3 regions of the Mesorhizobium sp. M1088 genome follow, and region 1 is predicted to be linked to each of the others. Evidence: predicted binding sites of a transcription regulator. Region 1 holds the regulator's gene; each other region holds the start of a gene.

Evidence for each region. The regulator PhoB, encoded in region 1, activates phosphate uptake and scavenging genes when phosphate is short. The targets are predictions, from matches to a motif close to TGTCATNNANCTGTCAT.
Region 2: the regulator PhoB is predicted to act here: its motif matches at 1,137-1,153, upstream of NKH49_RS08525 (alkaline phosphatase D family protein).
Region 3: the regulator PhoB is predicted to act here: its motif matches at 6,932-6,948, upstream of NKH49_RS04265 (ceramide glucosyltransferase).

The regions. Positions count from the first base shown of each region.
Region 1 is NZ_JAMYMO010000018.1:49,161-56,916, forward strand. It holds gene pstS (phosphate ABC transporter substrate-binding protein PstS) at 1-409, shown strand, start outside; gene pstC (phosphate ABC transporter permease subunit PstC) at 469-1,458, shown strand; gene pstA (phosphate ABC transporter permease PstA) at 1,462-2,313, shown strand; gene pstB (phosphate ABC transporter ATP-binding protein PstB) at 2,310-3,113, shown strand; gene phoU (phosphate signaling complex protein PhoU) at 3,146-3,853, shown strand; gene phoB (phosphate regulon transcriptional regulator PhoB) at 3,870-4,559, shown strand; gene NKH49_RS20495 (ROK family protein) at 4,569-5,813, opposite strand; gene xylF (D-xylose ABC transporter substrate-binding protein) at 6,100-7,140, shown strand; gene NKH49_RS20505 (sugar ABC transporter permease) at 7,282-7,756, shown strand, end outside.
Region 2 is NZ_JAMYMO010000005.1:82,894-90,649, reverse strand. It holds gene NKH49_RS08525 (alkaline phosphatase D family protein) at 1-1,064, opposite strand, end outside; gene NKH49_RS08520 (MFS transporter) at 1,346-2,629, opposite strand; gene NKH49_RS08515 (TetR/AcrR family transcriptional regulator) at 2,712-3,317, shown strand; gene NKH49_RS08510 (hypothetical protein) at 3,416-4,006, shown strand; gene ppa (inorganic diphosphatase) at 4,024-4,554, opposite strand; gene NKH49_RS08500 (GNAT family N-acetyltransferase) at 4,671-5,177, opposite strand; gene NKH49_RS08495 (TPM domain-containing protein) at 5,295-5,933, opposite strand; gene NKH49_RS08490 (TPM domain-containing protein) at 5,944-6,762, opposite strand; gene NKH49_RS08485 (TPM domain-containing protein) at 6,839-7,681, opposite strand.
Region 3 is NZ_JAMYMO010000002.1:326,359-334,114, reverse strand. It holds gene mmsA (multiple monosaccharide ABC transporter ATP-binding protein) at 1-569, shown strand, start outside; gene mmsB (multiple monosaccharide ABC transporter permease) at 566-1,858, shown strand; gene araD1 (AraD1 family protein) at 2,047-3,039, shown strand; gene NKH49_RS04275 (2'-deoxycytidine 5'-triphosphate deaminase) at 3,070-4,164, opposite strand; SAM riboswitch at 4,300-4,377, shown strand; gene NKH49_RS04270 (O-succinylhomoserine sulfhydrylase) at 4,448-5,638, shown strand; gene NKH49_RS04265 (ceramide glucosyltransferase) at 5,676-6,827, opposite strand; gene apaG (Co2+/Mg2+ efflux facilitator ApaG/CorD) at 7,055-7,447, shown strand; gene NKH49_RS04255 (Hsp33 family molecular chaperone) at 7,454-7,756, opposite strand, start outside.

The DNA of each region.
Region 1 (7,756 bases):
CGGTTATGTCGAATATGCCTACGCCAAGCAGAACAAGCTCATCCACACCGATATGATCAACAAGGACGGCAAGAAGATCGAGCCCACCGCGGCGGCGTTCTCGGCGGCAGCGGCCAATGCCGACTGGAGCTCGCAGCCGGGCTATGGCGTCATCCTCGCCAACGAGCCGGGCGCCGAGTCCTGGCCGATGACGGCGGCAACGTGGATCCTGCTCTACAAGAAGCCGGATGATGCCGCGACCACCGGCGAAGCGCTCAAATTCTTCGCCTGGGCATACGACAAGGGCGACGAGATGGCCGGCGAGCTGGACTACGTTCCGATGCCCGACAAGGTGGTTGAGAGCGTCAAGGCCATGTGGGCCAAGGAAGTCGTCGGCGACGACGGCAAGCCGCTCTACTCGGCTATGTAATCTCCTCCAGGGAGGGCGTCGATGGCGCCCTCCCTGTTGCCTTTAATCGCGAGGACCCAATGACCATCGCTTCCGATGCCATGCCATCATCTGCAGCAGCCCGGGCCAGGGAAGCTACTGTGCGGCGCTTCGCGCTCACAGATGCCATATTTCGCGGACTCACCCGCGCTTCCGCAATCCTTGTGCTGGTCATCCTCGGCGGTGTCGCCATCTCGCTGTTTGCCGGCTCATGGCAGGCGCTGTCGTCGTTCGGTTTTTCTTTCCTGACGACTGAGAGCTGGAATCCCGTTACGGAAAAATTTGGCGCACTGGCGCCGATCTACGGCACGCTGGTGACGGCGGCCATTGCCATCCTGATCGCGGTTCCGATCGGCATCGGCATTGCAATCTTTCTCACCGAGCTCTGCCCGCGCCCGCTCAGGCGTCCTATCGGCATAGCGGTCGAGCTGTTGGCCGGCATTCCTTCGATCATCTACGGCATCTGGGGCCTGTTCGTGTTCGCGCCGTTCCTGCAGACGACGATACAGCCCTTCATCATCAACATCTTCCACGGCGTGCCGGGACTATCCAGCCTTTTCGCCGGCCCTCCTTACGGCATCGGCCTTCTGACCTCGGCGCTGATCCTCGCCATCATGGTGCTGCCCTTCATCACCTCGATCACCAAGGACGTCTTCGATACGGTGCCGGCGGTGCTGAAGGAATCGGCCTATGGCATCGGTTGCACGACCTGGGAAGTGACCCGGCGCGTGGTCATTCCCTATACCCGCATCGGTATCATGGGCGGCGTCATGCTTGGCCTCGGCCGGGCACTCGGCGAAACCATGGCGGTGACTTTCGTCATCGGCAACGCACATCGCATCAGTGCCTCCCTGTTCGCGCCGGGCACGACGATCTCGGCGACCATCGCCAATGAATTCACCGAGGCCGACGGCGACCTCTACACCTCCTCGCTGGTTTCGCTCGGCCTGATCCTCTTCGTCATCACCTTCCTGATCCTCGCCGCCGCCCGCTATATGCTGATGCGGATCGACGCCCGTACGGGAGCCTGACCGATGTCGACATCCTCATCGCTCCACAGCCGCCGCAAAGCCAGGAATTCGGTGATGATGGCGCTTTGCGTCGTCGCCGCCGGCATCGGGCTTGCCTGGCTGGCGCTCATTCTCGGCGCACTGGTCTATAAGGGCACAGCCGGGCTTTCGCTCGCGGTCTTCACCGAGATGACGCCACCACCGGGCGAGGCCGGCGGCTTGCTCAATGCCATCACGGGCAGCCTGCTGATGACGATCATCGCCGTTGTCGTCGGCACGCCGATCGGCGTGCTGGCGGGAACCTACATGGCCGAGTATGGACGCTTTTCGCGCATCACCACCGTCGTCCGCTTCATCAACGACATCCTGTTGTCGGCGCCGTCGATCATCATAGGCTTGTTTGTCTATGAGCTGATGGTGCGGCCAATGGGACATTTCTCGGCCATTGCCGGCGCCGTTGCGCTTGCCATCCTGGTCATTCCGGTGGTCGTGCGCACCACTGAAGACATGCTCAACCTGGTGCCGAACGCGTTGCGTGAAGCCGGTGCCGCGATCGGCGCGCCGCGCTGGGTGGTGATCCGTTCGGTCGCCTACCGCGCCGCATTGTCCGGCATCGTCACCGGCATATTGCTGGCGATAGCACGCATTTCCGGCGAGACGGCGCCGCTGCTCTTCACCGCGCTCAATAACCAGTTCTGGAGCAGCAATATCAACGCGCCGATGGCCAGCCTGCCGGTGACCATCTTCCAGTTCGCTCTCAGCCCTTACGAGGAATGGCAGCAACTGGCGTGGACCGGCGCACTCATAATCACCCTGACGGTTCTGGGCTTGAGCATCCTCGCCCGCAGCCTTACCGGACGCAGAGAGGACAGATGACACAGATGTTGTCCCCAGACATGACGATGGCCGAAACGGTCGCCGAGAAGACGAAGATCGAGGTCAAGAATCTCAACTTCTACTACGGCCAGAGCAAGGCGCTGAAGGACATCAGCCTGTCGCTGCCCGAGCGCAGTGTCACGGCCTTCATCGGCCCTTCGGGCTGCGGGAAATCGACGCTGCTGCGTGTGTTCAACCGCATCTATGAGCTCTACCCAAAACAGACGGCCGAGGGCCAGGTGCTGCTCGACGGCAAGAACATTCTCGACCGGTCGCAGGATCTCAACCTCCTCAGGACCAAGATCGGCATGGTGTTCCAGAAGCCGACGCCCTTCCCGATGTCGATCTACGAGAACATCGCCTTCGGCGTCAGGCTCTACGAGAACCTCGGCAAGTCCGAGATGGACGGCCGCGTCGAACAGGCGTTGAAGCGCGCCGCGCTGTGGAGCGAGGTCAAGGACAAGCTCAACGCCAGCGGCTTGAGCCTATCCGGCGGCCAGCAGCAGCGGCTCTGTATCGCCCGCACCGTGGCCGTGAAGCCGGAAGTCATTCTGCTCGACGAACCGGCTTCGGCCCTCGACCCGCTGTCGACTGCCAAGATCGAGGAACTGATCGACGAATTGCAAGCCGACTACACGATCGTCATCGTCACCCACAACATGCAGCAGGCGGCGCGCGTGTCGCGCCAGACGGCCTTCATGTATCTGGGTGAACTGGTCGAGTTCGACCGGACCGAGAAGATCTTCACGTCGCCCCGCGAGAAGCGCACGCAGGACTACATCACTGGCCGCTTCGGCTGAGCCGTTCCGATCATGCATATGAGGACAGGACCATGGGCGAACACACAGTCGCTTCTTTCGACGAGGATCTCGAGCAGATCAGCAAGCTGATCCGCGACATGGCCGACCTCGCCGGTTCGATGGTCGGCGGGGCGACCAAGGCGCTGTTGAATTCCGACAACGTGCTGGCGCAACGCGTCGTTTCCGACGACGCCATCATGGATGCGCGTCAACGCGAACTGGACGACCGCGCCATCACCCTGATCGCCAAACGCCAGCCGATGGCCCACGATCTTCGCCATGTGGTCGGAGCGATCCGCATGGCGGGCGACCTCGAACGCATCGGCGACCTTGCCAAGAATATCGCCAAGCGCGTGAGTGCGGTCGGCCTCAGCGCCACGCCGCGGGACCTGTCGCATTCCATCGACGCGATGGCGCAGCTGGTTCTCATCCAGGTGCAGGGTGTCATCGAGGAATATGCTGCAGGCGATGCGGCCGCGTTGGCCAAGCTTCGTGCCGCCGACGAGCGCATCGACGTCAAATACACGTCCGTGTTCCGCGAGCTGTTGACCTACATGATGGAAGATCCGCGCAACATCACCGCTTGCACGCACCTGCTGTTCTGCGCCAAGAATCTGGAGCGGATCGGCGACCATGTCACCAACATCGCCGAAAATGCGTATTATGTGCTGACCGGCGAGCAATTGCCGGTCAATCGTCCGAAGCAGGACGAAACGACAATGTCCGCACCGGTGACATGATGGGGGTGCCCAGCCGATGATCGCACCACGCATAATGGTGGTGGAGGACGAGGAGCCGTTGGGTGTGCTGCTCCGCTACAATCTCGAATCCGAAGGCTACCAGGTCGAGGTGGTGACACGCGGCGACGAAGCCGAGATCCGTTTGCAGGAGAATGTGCCCGACCTTTTGGTGCTCGACTGGATGATACCAGCGGTTTCCGGCATCGAGCTCTGTCGTCGGTTGCGGGTGCGCCCCGAAACCGAGCGGCTGCCGATCATCATGCTGACCGCGCGCGGCGAGGAGAGCGACCGGGTGCGCGGTCTTTCGACCGGCGCCGACGACTATCTGGTCAAGCCGTTTTCGACACCGGAATTCATGGCCAGGGTCAAGGCGCTGCTGCGGCGCGCCAAGCCGGAAGTGCTGTCCAGCGTGCTGAAGGTCGGCGACATCGTGCTCGATCGCGAATCGCACAGGGTCTATCGCAAGAAGAGCGAAATCAGGCTCGGGCCGACCGAATTCCGGCTGCTCGAGTTCATGATGCGGCATCCGGGCCGTGTCTTCTCGCGCAGCCAGTTACTCGATAATGTCTGGGGGGAGACAATCTACATCGACGAACGCACCGTCGACGTGCATGTCGGGCGGCTGCGCAAAGCCGTCAACAACGGCCGGATGCCGGATGTCATCCGCACCATCCGCGGCGCCGGCTATGCGATCAGGGAAGATTGACCCGCCTGGTCAGGCTACGTTCTTTCTGACGCTGGGCCTCATTTGCGCGCCCGGCGCGAAAATCTCCTGGTCGACGAAGCTTAACGCCCGCATCGCGCAGCCTTCGCGGATCAGCGGCAATTCGTTCGGCTCTGTATCGAAGGAGATCGAGCCTGAATGCTGGCCGCCGGCGGTCTGGGCGATTGCCTTCCGCAAGGCCGGCTCGATCAGATCGAAGGCGGCGGCACTGGCGCCGACCATCGCGACCGGTGCCGGATCGATCAGCGCGAACAGCGAGCCGAGACCGAAACCCAGCGCTTCGCCGGCCTTGCGGTAGGCCTCGCGTTCCGGCCCATCTTTCTCGCGCGCCCGGGCCGCCAGTGCTCGCATGTCGGCGTCGCTGACGTCGGCGACCGGTTCGCTGTCTTCGCTCATCTGCCTGGCGTTGCGCCAGATGGCGTAGTTGCCGGCATACGCCTCGATGCAGCCGCGCCGCCCGCAACGGCAGAGCGCGCCGCCCGGACGATGGATCATGTGGCCAAATTCGCCGCCCGAGGAATGCGTCCCGGTGAACAGTTCGCCCTTCAGCACCAGCCCCATGCCGATGCCATGCGAAAGCAGGATGGCGATGAAGTCGTCGCGATAGCGATCCGGATTGCGCCAGCGCAAAGCCACCGCCATCATGTTGCAGTCGTTCTCCACCGTTGCCGGGATGCCGAATTCGCCCTCCAGCATGTCGGCAAAGGCGATGTCGGTCTGCGGCGTGATCGGCGACCACAGCATGGCGCGTGCAGGGGAGTCGGTAATGCCCTGAATCGCCAGGGCGATGCGGGCGACACTGCGGACGTCAAGGTCTGGATCCTGCAGCCGGCGCCGGACGATGGCCATGCATTCACGGATCAGCTCGTCGCGCGGCATGGTCAGCGTGTCCAGCCGGCGCTGTTCCTCGGCGACCACCTGTCCCGTATAGTCGATAATGGCGGCCGACAGGAAATTCAGCGACAACACCACGGTCAGCACCGCCGCCGCTTCCGGATTGAGGGCGAGGCCGACCTGCGGACGACCGCGTTTCAACGAAACGGGCTCACTTGCCTTGCTCTCGGCGAGGATGCCTTCCCGTATCAGGTCGGAAGAGATCGCCGATATGGTCGAATGACTGAGGCCGGTGGTAGCTGCGATCTCAGTACGCGATGGCTGGCCGGCCCGGCGCACCGCCGAGATCACCATCGCCCGGTTGCGCCGGCGCAAATCGTCATGGCGGATTCCGACCGACATTGTTTTGCTTTCCTCCCGGTTGCCGCGGCCGCTCATGAACCGGAAGCCGTCGGTAATGTCCGACAAATAGTGTCGGATGCAGGCAAATAGTGTCAGATGCAGGTGGCGCTGTCATCGTTTATTCCGACGCTCGAAAAAACTCGCAGAGTCATCAAAATCCATCAGAATCGATGTTGACAGCAGCCGGAGATCGGGCCAGTATTTTTTCGAGGCTCGAAAAAATTAGAGCTTCTAAGCTGGTCTTTGAGCCAATTGGTCACGCCGTACGCGGCGCAGGGAGGATATGATGAAGAAATTCACGACCGCCATTCTGGCGGGTGTCGCCATGACGCTGGCGCTGGCGTCGGTGGCGCAGGCTAAAGACAAGGTCATCGGCGTTTCCTGGTCGAACTTCCAGGAAGAGCGCTGGAAGACCGACGAGGCCGCAATGAAGGCGGCCATCGAGGCCGCAGGCGACAAGTATATTTCCGCCGACGCACAGTCCAACCCCGGCAAGCAGCTCACCGACGTCGAGAGCCTGATCTCGCAGGGCGCCAACGCACTGATCATCCTGGCGCAGGACGCCTCGGCCATCGGGCCGGCCGTGCAGAAGGCACTGGACGAAGGCATCCCGGTCGTCGGCTATGACCGGCTGATCGAGAACAAGGACGTGTTCTATCTGACCTTCGACAACAAGGAAGTCGGCCGCATGCAGGCCCGGGAAGTCTTCAAGGTGAAGCCGGAAGGCAACTACGTCTTCATCAAGGGTTCGGGTTCCGATCCGAATGCCGATTTCCTGTTTGCCGGTTCGATGGAGGTGCTGAAGGCGGCAATAGACAGCGGCAAGATCAAGAATGTTGGCGAGGCCTATACGGACGGCTGGCTGCCGGCCAACGCTCAGAAGAACATGGAACAGTTCCTGACCGCCAACGACAACAAGGTCGATGCCGTGGTCGCGGCCAATGACGGCACTGCCGGCGGCGTCGTCGCCGCGCTGACAGCGCAAGGGCTGGCCGGATCGGTTCCGGTTTCGGGCCAGGACGGCGACCACGCCGCGCTGAACCGCATCGCGCTCGGCACACAGACCGTGTCGGTGTGGAAGGATGCGCGCGAGCTCGGCAAGAATGCCGCCGAGATCGCCTCGCAGCTGGCCGACGGCAAGCAGATGACCGACATTGCCGGCGTGAAGGATTTCACCACGCCCGGCGGCAATGCCGTCAAGTCGCTGTTCCTGACCCCGGTCGCCATCACCAAGGACAACCTCAACGTCGTCATCGACGCCGGCTGGATCAAGAAAGAAGAGGTCTGCGCCGGCGTGACGGCTGGCACTGTTGCAGTCTGCAACTGAGCCGACGTTTCCGAGAAGTCCGAACGCCGCGGCCGCTCGCCGCGGCGTTTTTCAACAAAAGTTGTTTTTCCGCTTCCGGCGGATAACTTCTAGGCTGCTTCCGGCATCCGCGGCAGACGGCAACCCGGCGGGAGAAACATCATGACCGACACGACGTCCAACACGCCGGTCGACAGCACGGCAGACCGGGCACGGGAATCCGAGCTCGGCATCGTTGCCCGATTTCTCAAGGCAACCGAACTCGACACGCGCATGCTCGGCATGGTCGGCGCGCTGCTGGTCATCTGGGTCGGCCTGCATGTCATTTCCAGCGTACGGCTCGGCGTCAATCCGTTCGACTTCGACAGCCGGACCTTCCTGACGCCACGCAATCTCTGGAACCTGTCGGTGCAGACTTCCGCCGTGGCCATAATGGCCGCCGGAATGGTGCTGGTTATCGTCATGCGCAATATCGACCTGTCGGTCGGTTCCGCCGAAGGTCTGATCGGCGTGGTCATGGGCTTTGCGCAGGTGCATTTCCTGGTGCGAATGATCGGTCTGCAATTAGGCAATCCCTGGATCTGGATCCTGGCACTGGCCATCGGCCTGGCGCTTGGCCTTCTGATCGGAGCGTTCC
Region 2 (7,756 bases), on a different contig from region 1:
GTTGCGTTGGAATTCGCCAGTTCACGCTTCAGCCACTTGATCTGCTGTTCACCGAGGATGCGCGATTGCGGCGTCATCGTCTCCTGCATATCCGGACCGTTGGGGCCGCGGTAGGAACGCATGTCGAGGAAGAACACGTCGAGCAGCGGACCATAGGCGATCTTGCGGTAGACGCGGCCGGGCTCCGACGGCTCGTAACGGATCGTCGTCATTTCGTGGAAGGCGCGCGCCGCACGTGCCGCCAGCACATGGATGGATTTTTCAGTGTAGCGATCGTCGGCGCTCAGGTCCTTCGAGTCCGACCAGTTGTTCAGCACCTCGTGGTCATCCCACTGATAGAAGGTCGGACAGATGGCGCTGAGCGCCAGCACATGCCTGTCCATCATGTTGTATTTCCACTGCGCCCGGTATTCGTCCAGCGTCTCGGCAACCTTGCGCTTCTCGTCGATCAGCACTTTGTTTTTCCACTTGCCGCCGTTGGGCAGGTCGACCTCGTCCTTCATCGCACCATCGGCATAGATCGTATCGCCCGAATGCAGGAAGAAGTCGGGCGTGTGCTTGGCAATGGTGGCGTAGGTCTTCATGCCGGTCTCGTCGATGCCCCAACCTTGGCCGGCGGTGTCGCCCGACCAGGCAAAGCGAATGTCGCGCTTCGAGGCAGGTGCCGTGCGGAAGCGGCCGACGACCGGCTCGGAAACGGCGTTGATGTCGGCAAGATCGGCCGCGACCATGCGGTAGAAGATGTCCTGGTCGGAGGCGAGATCGGTAAGCAGCCGCTTCACCGTATAATCGCTGGCCGGCGAGGTATCGAGCGGCGCCAGGCGGACGGCATTGGTGAAGCTTTCGGTCGGCGACACCTCGAACATGACGCGCGACGGCCGGTCGGTGCGTGTCCAGACCATGCCGCTGGTGGCGTCGACGTCGCCGGACTGGATGCCATGGGTGAAAGCCGGGCGCTGATTGGCGCGCGAGTAATAGGGAAGGGCGAGGCCCGAGGCGCCGACCAGGCCAACGGCGCTGGCCGACGTGACGAAAGCGCGCCGCGTCATCGAAATCTTGTTCATGGCTGTCTCCTGGATGGCATTGAACGTCGCCGCCAAGCTCCAGCTTCAATGTTTCAGGCACATTTCGAAACGATGAAGGTTTGATAACAGTGAACAGGCTGGCGAATCTCCCTCCTTGAGGGGGAGATGTCGCCAAAGGCGACAGAAGGGGGTCGTCTCGCGCGGAGCACCGACCTCTTGCATCGGCGATAAGGGGCCGAGCCCGGTTGGACCGACCCCCTCCTGGCCGCTTCGCGGCCATCTCCCCCTCAAGGGGGGAGATTAGCACGGCCGATTGCGCCCTACGCCGCCTGCGGTTCCGGATCAAACGCCGGGCGGCTGGTGTTGATCAGCAGCGAGATGCAGGCGGCGGCTATTGCCGTCATACCGGCGATCAGGAAGGCAAGCTCGTAATTGCCTTGCAGCTCGCGCATGGTGCCGCCGAAGAAGGCCGCCGTTGCCGCACCCACCTGATGGCCGGCGACGATCCAGCCGAAGACGATCGGCCCGCTGCGGTCGCCGAACGCCTCGTTGGAAAGCCTGAGCGTCGGCGGCACGGTGGCGATCCAGTCCAGTCCGTAAAACACCGCGAAGATGATCAGGCTGGTCGCCGAGAAGCCGGAATAGGGCAGATAGATCAGCGACAGGCCGCGAATGCCATAATAGACGCCGAGCAGCTTGCGCGGGTCGAAACGGTCGGTGAGCCAGCCCGACAGCGTCGTGCCGATAAGGTCGAAGATGCCCATCATCGAGAGCAGGCCTGCGGCCTGCACTTCGCCGATGCCCATATCGCCGCAAAAGGCGATCAGATGCGTGCCGACCAACCCGTTGGTGGTGAAGCCGCAAACGAAGAAGGTGGCGAACAGATACCAGAAGACGCGCGTGCCGGCGGCGCGGCGCAGCGTGCTCAATGTATGCGAAAGGAAATTGCCTTGCGAGGCTGGCGGCACCGGCGGCACGTCGTCGGCATCGGCGCCATAGCGGACCATGCCGATCGACGCCGGGCGCTCCGGCACCAGCATATAGACCAGCGGCACCAGGCAGGCGGTGGCCACGGCAATGGCGATGGCGACCGGCTTCCAGCCGCCCGACTGGGCGAGCGAGGCGAGCAGCGGCAGGAAGACCAGCAGCCCGGTGGCACTGGACGCCGACATCAGCCCCATCACCAAGCCGCGATTGGTCTTGAACCAGCGGTTGACGATGGTCGCGCCGAGCACGGTGGCGACGGCGCCCGAGCTGACGCCGGAAAACACGCCCCAGGTGAGGAGCAGATGCCACGGTTTGGTCATCAACAGGCTGAGCGCGGTCGATCCCGACATCAAGAGCAGCGCGGCAAGCAAGGTGCGGCGCAGCCCGATCCGCTCCATCAGCGCCGCGGCAAACGGCCCGGTCAGGCCATAGAGGAAGATGCCGGTGGCCGCCGCCAGCGACACCACGTCGCGCCGCCAGCCGAAACTGTTCTCCAGCGGCAGCATCATGACTGCCGGCGCCGAACGCAGGCCCGCTGCGATCAGCAGGCAAAGGAAGATGACGGCGACCACGACGAAAGCGTAGCGCTGGCCAAACGGGCGGGATTGAGCTATCATGTTACTGACCGGTACGTTGCAGGAGCGCGAAACATACGTACCGACCGGTAACATTGTCAACCAGCTAATCGGCAGACCAGGCATGAAAAGCATTGAACCAACGATCAAGGCCAATGACGCACCGCCGCCTCGCGCCGCCGAACGGATTCTCCAGGTGGCGCGCGATCTGTTCTACCGGCAAGGCATCAGGGCGATCGGCGTCGACGAGATCGTGCGGCGTGCCGGCGTCACCAAACCCAGCCTCTACCGCAGCTTTCCGTCCAAGGACGAGCTGGCCGCATCCTACCTCCGGCACTATGACCTCGAATTCTGGGAGCGTTTCGACGAGGCGGTGGATGCCCATCCCGGCGATCCGCGCGCGCAGATCGTCGCCTTCCTGACGCGTGTCGGCAAGCGTACGCAAAGGCCCGACTATCGCGGCTGCGGCATGACCAATGCCGCGGTCGAATATCCCGAACATGGCCATCCGGCCCGCGTCGTGAGTGAGGCCAACAAGCAGGAACTGCGCCGCCGCCTGCGCGCCATGGCGGCGGCGATGGGCGCCGGCGACGCCGAGACGCTGGGCGACGGGCTGCTGCTGCTGATCGAGGGCGCCTATATTAGCGGCCAGCTGTTCGGTGCCGGCGGACCGGCGCAGTCGGTGGCCCGCAACGCCGATCTTCTGATAGAGGCAAGTTTGAAGAAATAGTGTTCCGTTTTGCCAGACCACTGTGCGCAGCCTGACTTCCTCTAGGCTGCTGCTAAATTTGACGGTACGCTGCGCCCCCCGAACTGAGTTGTTCCGCCATGCGCGCTCTCTTGATCCCGCTTGCCCTCGCCGGTTTCTGCCAGGCGGCCCGGGCCGGCGACATATCCAGCGTCTATACCGATCTCGATTGGGAGAAGGACTGCGTCACCTATGCCCAAGCGGAAGAAGGCAACGGCGACTGGGCCGATCTCGCCTGTTCGGGCTACCGCGGCTACCCGGTGCTGGTTTCCTACGACGATGCGCGGGAATCGCTGTTCTACGGCTTTCCACCTGGCGATATGACCACGGTCTGGGAAAGCTTTTCCGGCCTCAATTCGGCTGGACCCAAGGTCGAGTGGCGGATCGAAACCAACGGCAAAACTGCCATTCCGTTCGCCGTCATTCATCGTCGCTCGATCAGCGATAGCGAGGGCGAGAACAAGTCGACGGAAGTGCTGATTGTGGCCAAGGTTGCCCAGCCTGACGCCCACGAAGGCTGCACGATCGGCCTTGTGCTCGCCACCGGCAATCCCGCGGCCAACGATCAGGCGCGCAAGCTTGCCGACGAGAAGGCACGCACCTTCGCCTGCGGCAAGGACAAGCGTGAGGTGCTGGGCGACGCGCCCGCTTTCGGCCGCGTCGACAACTGATTATTTGCGCCCGATAATTACTTGCGCCTGGCCCGCTCGATTGCCTCGACGATCATCTTCTTGGCATAGGCCGCATCGTACCAGCCTTCGATCTTGACCCATTTGCCGGGTTCGAGATCCTTGTAGTGCTCGAAAAAGTGCTGCACTTGCTGGCGGGTGATGTCGGGCAATTGCGTGTATTCGTGGACGTCCTCGTAGCGCAAGGTCAGCTTGGGCGAAGGCACAGCGATGACCTTCTCGTCCTGGCCCGCATTGTCCTCCATCACCAGCACGCCGATCGGCCGCACATTGATGACGCAGCCTGGCACCAGCGCGCGCGTGTTGCAGACCAATACGTCGATCGGGTCACCGTCGCCCGACAGCGTATGCGGTACGAAACCGTAATTGCCGGGATAGCGCATCGAAGTGTGAAGGAAGCGGTCGACGAACAGCGTGCCGGCCTCCTTGTCCATCTCGTACTTGATCGGCTCGCCGCCAATCGGCACCTCGATAATGACGTTGACGTCCTCGGGCGGGTTCTTTCCGCTGGCAATCGCTTCGATACGCATCGCTTTATCCCTCTCTCGATTGCAGATCGATAGCGGGCGACGGCGAATGGTGCAATGCGGCGAATGGTACGGGGAGATCGTCCGAACCGAAAACCGGCCGGATCATGCGCTGGCCGTCATTCCCAGACGAAAGCGACCTTCTTCAGCGCCTTCTGCTCGAAGATCTCGACGCCTTCGGCAACATCGCGGCCACCGGCGCCGGCATAAAAGGCAAGTGCGTTCTGATTGTCTTCCAGCGCCCAGACCACCATGCCTTTCAGGCCATGGTCGGCCAGCCGTGCCCGCGCGGCCGAGAACAGCCGGCTGCCGAGCCCGATGCCTTGATATTCCGGCCGCAGGTAAAGTTCGTAGATCTCGCCCTGCTGCCTGAGTTCGCGGGCGCGGTTCTTGCCGATCGTCGCATACCCGGCAATTTTGCCGCCGATTTCGACGACCAGGACGGTGGCAGCGCGGCGAATGGCATTCGCCCACCAGTCGGCGCCGCGGCGGTTGATCATCGATGTCAGCGTGCGGTGCGGGATGATGCCCGAATAGGCGCCGCGCCAGGCCTCGAGATGCACGTCGGCGATGGCGGCTGCATCGCGCGGTTCGGCTTTCCTGATGTCGATGCTCAGCGTATTCATGATTGGTTAACCATAAACCCGCTGCGCCCGATTGCAAGAGTCCGGTCAACCGCCGCGATGCTTTCACACAGCCGGACGGTGCGTCCTTGAGACGCTGCGAAACCGCTTTTGGCGAGATCAAATCTCGACCAGATGGTCGTCCAGTTCGTTGCTGTCGCCGGTCGAGACCGGAAAATGCTCGGCCAGTACCCCACCGACTGCTTGGATCGCCTTGACGAACCCGTCGGCAAGCCGATCGTCGCCGGCATGCGCCGTAAGGTCGCGGACGACACCGTCCCAGACATGCTGGCCGACACGAGAATCGATGCCGCTGTCGGCGACCACCTCGGCATAGCGCTCGGCAATCGAGACGAACACCAGCACGCCGGTGCGCGCCGTGGTACGGTGGACGTTGCGGGCGAGGAACTGCTTCATCGCATTGGCGTGGGCGGCCTGGTAGCGCAGCCGCCTCGGCACCAAATGGATGCGCAATGCCGGCAATGCCCACAACAGGATGAGCACACTGGCAAGCGCCAGAAGCTCGGCGATGACGAAATGCGGCAAGCGGATCGACAGCCACCAGGCTTCCAGCCCGTAACCGACGGCGAGGCTGACGACGAGCATGCTGAGCATCGCCATGAAAGCGGCCGGGAAGAAATAGCTGTCGCTGGCATGCGCCACGACGCAGTAGATCTCGCCGTCGGTCTTTGATTCGGCAGCGCGGATCGCATCGGCGATGCGCTCATGATCCTCGGGGCTGATCGGTCGTGTTGCCATGATTGATGTCTCACCAGCTTCCTGAAGAACCGCCGCCGCCGGACGAGCCGCCGCCGCCTGAAAACCCGCCGCCCGAACTTCCGGACGACCAACCGCTGCCGGAACTTCCAGACGACCAGCCACTGCCTGACGAGGTCCCGGACGTCCAGCTACCGCCGCCGGAAGATGACGAAGCTGGCCCACGGCCGTAGCGGAACGTCATGCCCAGCCACTTGTACACGCCCGGCGACAGCTTCGTGCCGAAGATCGGCGGCAGGAACGCCATTGCCAAGCCGCCGAAGAACATCGTCGCCCACAGGACGATGAACAGCATGAAGATGGGATCGACAGGATTGTCATTCGCCGGATTGCGCTTGCCGCGCGCCTCCAGTTCTTCGGGATTGCCTTCCAGCACCATGATCATGTCGTCGACGGCCTTGCTGATGCCGCCTGAGAAATCGCCGGCACGGAAGGCCGGCACCATGTCGTTTTCGATGATCAGCTTGGTGTGCAGGTCGGTCAGCGTGCCTTCAAGCCCATAGCCGACCTCGATGCGCATCTTGCGGTCGTTCGGCGCCACCAGAAGCAGGACGCCGTTGTTCTCCTTCGCCTGGCCGAGTCTCCAGGCGCGAAACAGCCGGTTGGCGTAAGGCTCGATCTCCTCGCCGTCGAGGCTGGGAATGGTCGCGACGACGATCTGGTCGGACCCTTTGGTCTCGAACTCGGCAAGCTTCTGCGTCAGCGCCGTCTCGGTCGCGGCATCGATGATGCCGGCGTTGTCGACGACCCGTCCGGTCAGCGCCGGCAGTGCGGCGGCGAAGGCCGCGAAGCCGACCAGCAGCACCGCCATGGCCAACAGCGCGGTGCCGATTATTTTGATGAAACGGCCGGATTCCAGCGGGCTGACGGCGTGTCTTGTCATCTCGTCACCAACTTCCCGAGGAGCCGCCGCCGCCGGACGAACCGCCGCCGCCGGAAAACCCGCCACCGCTTGAACCCGACGACCATCCCCCGCCGGAACCTCCCGACCAGCCGCCGGACGACCGCCGGTTTGGCTCGAAGGTCATGCCCAGCCAGCGATAGCGGCCGGGACCGATCTTCTGGCCGAAGATCGGCGGCAGGATGGAGGCTGCGAGGCCGCCGAAAAAGATGATTGCCCAGATGGCTATGAAGATCGTGAAGAACAGATCGTCGCTGTTGAACGGCGGCTGCTGGTTGCGTTCGCCGCGCGCCTCCAGCTCTTCGGGATTGCCTTCCAGCACCATGATCATGTCGTCGACGGCCTTGCTGATGCCGCCTGAGAAATCGCCGGCACGGAAGGCCGGCACCATGTCGTTTTCGATGATCAGCTTGGTGTGCAGGTCGGTCAGCGTGCCTTCAAGCCCATAGCCGACCTCGATGCGCATCTTGCGGTCGTTCGGCGCCACCAGCAAAAGCACGCCATTGTTCTCCTTCGCTTGGCCCAGTTTCCAGGCGCGGAACAGCCGGTTGGCGTAAGGCTCGATCTCCTCGCCGTCGAGGCTGGGGATGGTCGCGACGACGATCTGGTCGGACCCTTTGGTCTCGAACTCGGCAAGCTTCTGCGTCAGCGCCGCCTCGGTCGCGGCATCGATGATGCCGGCATTGTCAACGACCCGTCCGGTCAGCGCCGGCAGTGCGGCGGCAAGGGCGGTGAGCGGGAGGAGGAGAAGGCTTTGGAAGACGAGCAGGAAGGCCAGGCTGGCGTTCTGTCGCGCCCCCCTCTGTCCTGCCGGACATCTCCCCCTCAAGGGGGGAGATCGGCTGTCAGGGCTGTTTTCGCCAATCTCCAACGATGCAGGATGGGCGGTGAAGCCAAAGCTGCC
Region 3 (7,756 bases), on a different contig from region 1:
TCCTCAACGGCAAGCCGATCGACGTCTCTTCGGTGAGCAAGGCGGTGGAACACGGCATCGCCTACGTTACCGAGGACCGCAAGACCTACGGGCTCAACCTGATCGACCACATCAAGCACAACATCACGCTGGCCAACCTGCCCGGCGTGTCGCGCCACGGCGTGATCGACGATTTGCGCGAGCTTTCGGTCGCCAACGATTATCGCGGCAGGACCAATATCCGCGCCTCGAGCGTCTACCAGATGACCGGCAACCTTTCTGGCGGCAATCAGCAGAAGGTGGTGCTGTCGAAATGGCTGTTCGCCAATCCGGAAGTGCTGATCCTCGACGAGCCGACACGCGGTATCGACGTCGGCGCCAAGTATGAAATCTATACGATCATCGCGCGTCTCGCCTCCGAGGGTAAGGCAATCATCGTCATCTCGTCGGAAATGCCCGAACTGCTCGGCATCACCGACCGCATCTACGTCATGAACGAAGGACGCATCGTCGGCGAAATGGCGGCAAGCGACGCCAGCCAGGAAAAGATAATGCGCGCCATCGTCCGCGGAGAAGGAAAAGCATCATGAGCACCGAAAGCGCTCCCGGGCCGCAGACCGGCGTTGCCCAGGATCTACAACAGGGACCTCGCATTGCCGTCTCGGCGCTGGTCACCAACCTGCGCGAATACGGGTTGGTGCTGGCGTTGATCGCAATCATGGTGTTCTTCCAGTTCACCACGTCCGGAACGCTGTTCAAGCCGGTGAACCTCAGCAATCTCGTGCAGCAGAACAGCTTCATCATCGTGATGGCGCTGGGCATGCTTCTGGTGATCGTTTCGGGCCACATCGATCTCAGCGTCGGCTCCGTCGCCGGCTTCATCGGCGCGCTGGCGGCGATGATGATGGTCATCTGGCCGCTTGGCCCATTGAGCAATCCGCTGGTGGTGTCGATCATCTGCCTGATCGTCGGTGGTGCGATCGGCGCGGCACAAGGCTACTGGATTGCCTATCACCGAATACCGAGCTTTATCGTCACGCTGGCGGGCATGCTGATCTTCCGCGGCATCTGCCAGGCGCTGCTGGGTGGCGGGTCTTCCGTAGGGCCGCTTCCCGTCGGCTTCAAGGCGCTCAGTTCCGGCTTCATTCCGGACCTGATCGGCCCATTGACGCTGATACCGCCAACCGTGAACGCCGCCGGCAAAACCATTGTCGGCAGCGGCCTGACGCTGCACCTGACGACGATCGTGATCGGCCTCGTCGCCGTGCTCGCCTATGCCTATTTCGGGCTCAGGGCACGGCGCACCCGCGAGAAGCATGGCTACGAAGCCGAGCCCTTCTCGCTGTTCGTCGTCAAGACCCTGGTGATCAGCGCGCTGGCGCTGTTTCTCGTCTACCAATTCGCCACCTATAGGGGCCTCCCCATCGTTCTCATGGTGATGGGCGTGCTGATCGCGTTGTTCGTCTTCGTTACCAAACGCATGACGATCGGCCGTCGCATCTATGCGATGGGCGGCAATGCCAAGGCAGCCCAGCTATCGGGCATCAAGACCGAACGGCTGACGTTGATGGTGTTCATCAATATGGGCGTGCTGTCGGCACTCGGCGGCCTGATTATCGCAGCGCGCCTGGGGCAGGCTGTGCCGGCGGCCGGCCTCGGCAGCGAGCTCGACGTCATCGCCGCGGTGTTCATCGGTGGCGCTTCGGCGATGGGCGGCGTCGGCCAGGTGATCGGCGCGGTGGTCGGCGGCTTCATCATGGGCGTCATGAACAACGGCATGTCGATCATGGGCGTCAATGTCGACTGGCAGCAGGTGGTCAAAGGCCTGGTGCTGCTCGGCGCCGTCGTCTTCGACGTCTACAACAAGAACAAGGCTTGAGAGGCAACCAGGAGGCATACGGGTCACATCGCGGCGCTGCCGGGCGCAAAGAAGTCCCCCGAGGGACCTGATCCGCGAGCGCAATCCGGACGAAGAATTTCAACCGAGGCGCGGACAGGGGTCCGGGCCGCGCAGGGTGGGGTTTGCCGAGAAAGGGCAGGCCAGCCCACAATTCAGAGAGGGTTACCATGCTGATCTCACAAATCCTCGACGACGCCGAGACGATCCGCGTCGTTGCCCGCAACGGCGGCAAGACCCGCGTCATCAACGGCGCCCGCAGCGTCTATTCGCTGGCGATGGAAGCCGCGCGTACCGGCAGCGGGCTTGTCGCCCTGATCGAGCGCAAGGGCTTCGGCGAAACCGTCGATCTCGACGCAGCCTACAAGAAGGGCCGGCTGCTGTCGCCGATCAACCATCCCGATCCGGCGCATCTCCATCTCACCGGCACCGGGCTGACGCATCTCGGCTCCGCCGCGACCCGCGATTCCATGCACAAGAAGCTCAGCACGGACGGCGAGGAACAGCTGACCGATTCCATGAAGATGTTCCGCATGGGGCTTGAGGGCGGCAAGCCGGCGAAGGGCCAGATCGGCGTGCAGCCGGAATGGTTCTACAAGGGCAACGGCACCATGGCGGTGGCGCCCGGTGCGGCGCTTATGTCGCCCGCCTTCGCCCAGGATGCCGGCGAGGAGCCGGAAATCGCCGGTATCTATGTGATCGGCGACGACGGCGCCCCGTTCCGCGTCGGCTTCACGCTGTCTAACGAGTTTTCCGACCATGTCACCGAGCGTGTGAACTATCTCTTCCTTGCCCATTCCAAGCTGCGCAATGCTTCGTTCGGGCCGGAGATCCTGATCGGCGATCTGCCGTCCGATATCCGCGGCACTTCGCGCATCCTGCGCGACGGCAAGCTGCTTTGGGAAAAGCCGTTCCTGTCGGGCGAGGCGAACATGTCGCACACCATTGGCAATCTCGAGCATCACCACTTCAAATACTCAGCCTTCCGCCAGCCGGGCGACGTGCATGTGCACATGTTCGGCACGGCGACGCTGTCCTTTGCCGACGGCGTCAGGACCGAGGCCGGTGACGTATTCGAAATCGAGGCGCAGGATTTCGGCCTGCCACTGCGCAACCCGCTTGAAATCGAGCAGCCGGTGAAGGTCGCCGTGAAGGCACTTTGAGCCGGGCGTAGCCCGGAAGTGAGAGGAAGGTCAGCGCGCGGCGCGGAAATGCTTGGACAGTTTCAGGCCCTGTGCCTGATAGTTCGAGCCGAGATCAGTGCCGTAGAGCGCCCGCGGCCGTTTCAGCATGTGCTCATAGACCAACCGTCCGACGATCTGGCCGTGGTCGAGGATGAACGGCACTTCGTGGCTGCGTACCTCGAGCACCGCCCGGCTGCCGGTGCCGCCCGACGCCGAATGGCCGAAACCCGGGTCGAAGAAACCGGCATAATGGACGCGGAACTCGCCGACCAGCGGATCGAAGGGCGTCATTTCGGCGGCGTAGAGCGGCGGCACATGCACCGCCTCGCGCGACACCAGAATATAGAATTCGTCCGGATCGAGCACCAGCTCGCCGGCACCGCTCTTGTAGAGCGGCTCCCAGAAATCGACGACATCCTGCGCGGCGCGCTTGTCGACGTCGACGAGGCCGGTGTGGTGCTTGCCGCGATAGCCGACCAGCCCGTCCTTGTCGCCGTCGAGGTCGATCGATAGCGCGATGCCCCCGCCTGAGATGTTGGGTGGTTCGGTGGCGACCAACATTTCGGCGCGGTGCAACTCGTGCAACTCGTTTTCCGACAAGAGCGCATTGCCGGTGCGGAACCTGATCTGCGACAGCCGCGAGCCGATCCGCACGACGATCGGGAAAGTGCGCGGGCTGACCTCCAGGTAGAGCGGGCCTTCATAGCCGGCGGCGATCTTGTCGAACTCGTGGCCGCGGTCGGTCATTACCCGAGTGAAGATATCGAGCCGTCCGGTCGAGCTTTTCGGGTTGGCGGAGGCGGAAATATGGGCGGGCAGCGCCAGGCTTTCGAGCAGCGGCACGATGTAGACGCAGCCGGTTTCCAGCACAGCACCTTCGGCGAGGTTGATCTCGTGCAGCTTCAGCCGGTCGAGCTTGTCGGCAACCCTGTGGTCCGGGCCGGGCAAGAAGGAAGCACGCACCCGCCAGGCCTTGTCGCCGAGCCTGAGGTCAAGGCTGGCCGGCTGGATCTGATCGGCATCGAGCGTGCGCGGCGATTTCAGCGCGCCCGTCTGGAACAGCGCGGAAATATCCTGATCGGGAAGAATGCCTGTCTGCCGCAAGGGTCTGGCTCCGTTCGAACGCCGGGCGAGGTCTTGTTCTGTCGCAGGTCCGACCGTGGACGCGTTTGGCACCTGCTTGGTACAACCCTCTTAATCATGCCGGCAATTGACGCAAGCGTGGCGCGGGTCTAAAGCTCGTTATCCCGTGGTGATTTGGCCGGTCGGCTTGCAGCCACGTTAAACAAGTCGCTAAAGGACCGTCGGGCCGCAAGGCCATATGGACCGGTTGCGACTTTCGCGACCGGTTTTTTGTTGTTTGGACCAATTTTGGTGTTTGGATGGAATGATGACCAAGAAGCGCGACTGGAAGCCTCAGACCGCACTCGTGCATGCCGGAACGCTGCGTTCCGGCTTCGGCGAGACCTCCGAGGCGATGTATCTCACCCAAGGCTATGTCTACGAGACGGCGCAAGCGGCGGAGGCCCGCTTCAAGGGCGAGGAGCCGGGCTTCATCTATTCGCGCTATGCCAATCCGACGGTCGACATGTTTGAGAAACGCATGTGCGCGCTGGAAGGAGCCGAAGACGCGCGCGCCACGGCATCCGGCATGGCGGCGGTGACGGCAGCACTGCTGTGCAGCGCCAAGGCGGGCGACCATATCGTGGCGGCGCGCGCGCTGTTCGGCTCCTGCCGCTGGGTGGTCGAGACGCTGGCGCCGAAATACGGCATTGAGGCAACGCTGGTCGACGGCACCGACATCGCCAATTGGGAAAAGGCGGTCAAGCCAAACACCAAACTGTTTTTCCTGGAAAGCCCTACCAATCCAACGCTGGAGGTAGTCGACATTGCCGCCGTCGCGGCACTTGCCAATTCGATCGGCGCCAGGCTGATCGTCGACAATGTCTTCGCTACGCCCTTGCAGCAGAAACCCCTGCAGCTCGGCGCCCACATCGTCGTCTATTCGGCCACGAAGCATATTGACGGCCAGGGGCGCTGTCTTGGCGGCATCGTTCTGTCGGACAAGAAATGGATCGACGAGAACCTGCATGACTATTTCCGCCACACCGGCCCAAGCCTCTCGCCCTTCAATGCCTGGACGCTGCTGAAAGGCCTGGAGACGCTGCCGCTACGCGTACGCCAGCAGACGGAAAGTGCCGGCCGCATCGCGGATTTCCTGGCCGAGCGCCCGCAAATCGCCCGTGTCATCTATCCCGGCCGTGCCGACCACCCACAAGCGGCCGTGGTCAAGAAGCAGATGTCGGGTGGCTCGACGCTGATCTGCCTCGATGTGAAGGGCGGCAAGCAGGCGGCCTTTGCCTTCCAGAACGCACTCGACGTCGTGCTCATTTCCAACAATCTCGGCGACGCCAAGAGCCTGATCACCCATCCGGCGACGACGACGCACAAGAACTTGACCGATGAGGCCCGCGCCGAGCTCGGCATCGGACCGGGAACGCTCAGGCTGTCAGTTGGCCTTGAGGACGCCGACGACCTGCTCGAAGACATCGAGCAGGCACTGAGAGTTGCCGGATAAGGGCTGGCCGAACAGAGGCGAGCGGGAACGCGCCCGATCAGGCACCGGACGGGGTCTCTTCCAGCTCCGCGACGGTCTTTGTCTGGATAGTCATCACATTGCCGCGCCAGTCGACGGCGCCGCTCAGCCATCCGCGCGCCCAAATGGCGGGAAGCATCAGGTCTCGCGCCATCATCGCCGGGATCGTGCGCGGCGACAGGTGCCATCCCTTAGCCGAGGCCAAAGCGCATTCCGGCAGGTAGGCCGCGACCAGCACGGCGATGGCGGTTGCCGGCAGGCTGACGCCGGCGTCAGCCGCCGCGATCAGCGCAAGCACCAGCGGCGGCGCCGCGCCGATCAGGATCTCGGGGGCGAAGAACAGCGCGAAGGTGACGCGGCGCAGCCGCGCCCAGCGCGCCTGCCGCGACCAGATCTCGCCAAGCGTGCGCCGGCCGAGCGGCTGTTCGAAGGGCGAGGCGACAAGATTGACCCGCAGTCCGAGCCCGTTGACCAGCTTGGTCGCGGCGGCGTCCTCGGCGATCTCGGCGGCAAGCGCGCGGATGCCGCCATTGGCGTCGAGCATCGGCTTGTTCCACAACATGCTCTTACCCTGCGCGAAGCCGAGGCCGAGCGCCTCTCCGGCGTACTGCCAGCGTGCCTGCAGCGTGTTGAGAAAGGCGCATTCGACCTCCCCCCAGAAGCCGTCCGGCCGTGAGCCGATCGGCGTCGAGCAGACGAGGCCAGTACCATGCCGCCATGCCGCCATCAGCTGCTGGACGTAGTCGCTCGGCATAAGCACATTGGAATCGGCAAGAATGACCCAGCGATAATGCGCCGCTTCCCAACCCTTCACGCAATTGTTGAGTTTTGGATTGCCGCTGATGCGGTCGTCACCGACTAGAAGGCGGGCGCGAATAGCTGGAAAGCGCGCCATTGCGGCGGTGATCGGCTTGACCACCGGGTCGTCGGCATGGGCAACGCAGAAGATGAGTTCGTAGCGCGGCCAGTCGAGTGAGAAGGCGCGCTCCAGCGTCTCTTCGGCAAACGGCTCGACGCCGCGTGCCGGGATGACGATCGATACCGGCGGCGCGTTGGCGGGCGGTGCGATCCTGGCTGGTCGCTTCAGCTTCAGCGAAGCTAACAGGATGCTGGCGAGATTTGAAAGAAGGAGGGCTATGGAAAGGAGAGCGGCTGCGAATGTCGGTTCCATCGAGATCTGGTCACTCCAGAAGTGCCGGCCGCATGACGGCCGTTTTCAACAATTCGACAGAACGCTGAGTCGCCCGGCACAAGCCTGCACACCATCATTGTCATGTGTCACTTAAATGACATTGTTTTTCGGCACCTGCGCTCGAGTCGGGCAAGGAGATGACGCGCATCGTTGATCAAACTGCGCTGAGCGTCGAAAGTTCCATCTACATTGCTTTGGAGCAGTTTATGTACAGCGCCGTCACCCGCAACATCGAAGTGCAGGTCAGGCCGTTCTATCTGGAGGATCACTCCGACCCGCCGCAAAACCGCTATGTCTGGGGATATCAGGTGACCATCGACAATCAGTCGGATGAGTTCGTGCAGCTTCTGTCGCGCTACTGGCACATTACCGACGGCACCGGCAAGGTCGAGGAAGTGCGCGGCCCCGGGGTCGTCGGCGAGCAACCCGGACTCAACCCCGGCGACAGCTATCAGTATACGTCTGGATGCCCGCTCTCGACGCCGTCCGGCATCATGGTCGGGCACTACACCATGCGCAACAGGCGGGGCGAGACGTTCGACGTCGCCATCCCCGCCTTCTCGCTCGACTTGCCGGGAATGCGGCGCACCGTCAATTGACGGCGGTCATCCGGCCGCTGCAAACTCCGCCGGGTCGAAGTCATATTGCTTCGAGCAGAATTCGCAGGCGACGTGAATGCTGCCATCCTCGGTGCTGTCCCTGATCTCCTCGGCGGAAAAGCCTTCGAGGATGCCGTGGATCTTCTCCCTCGAGCATGAGCACTGGTCGGCGACCGGCACCCCGCCGAACACGCGGACGCCATGCTCGTGGAAAAGCCGGTAAAGCAGCCGTTCGGCGCCGATCGTCGGATCGATCAGCTCGGTCGGTTCAACAGTACCAAGCAGCGCCAGCAGCTCCTGCCAGGAATT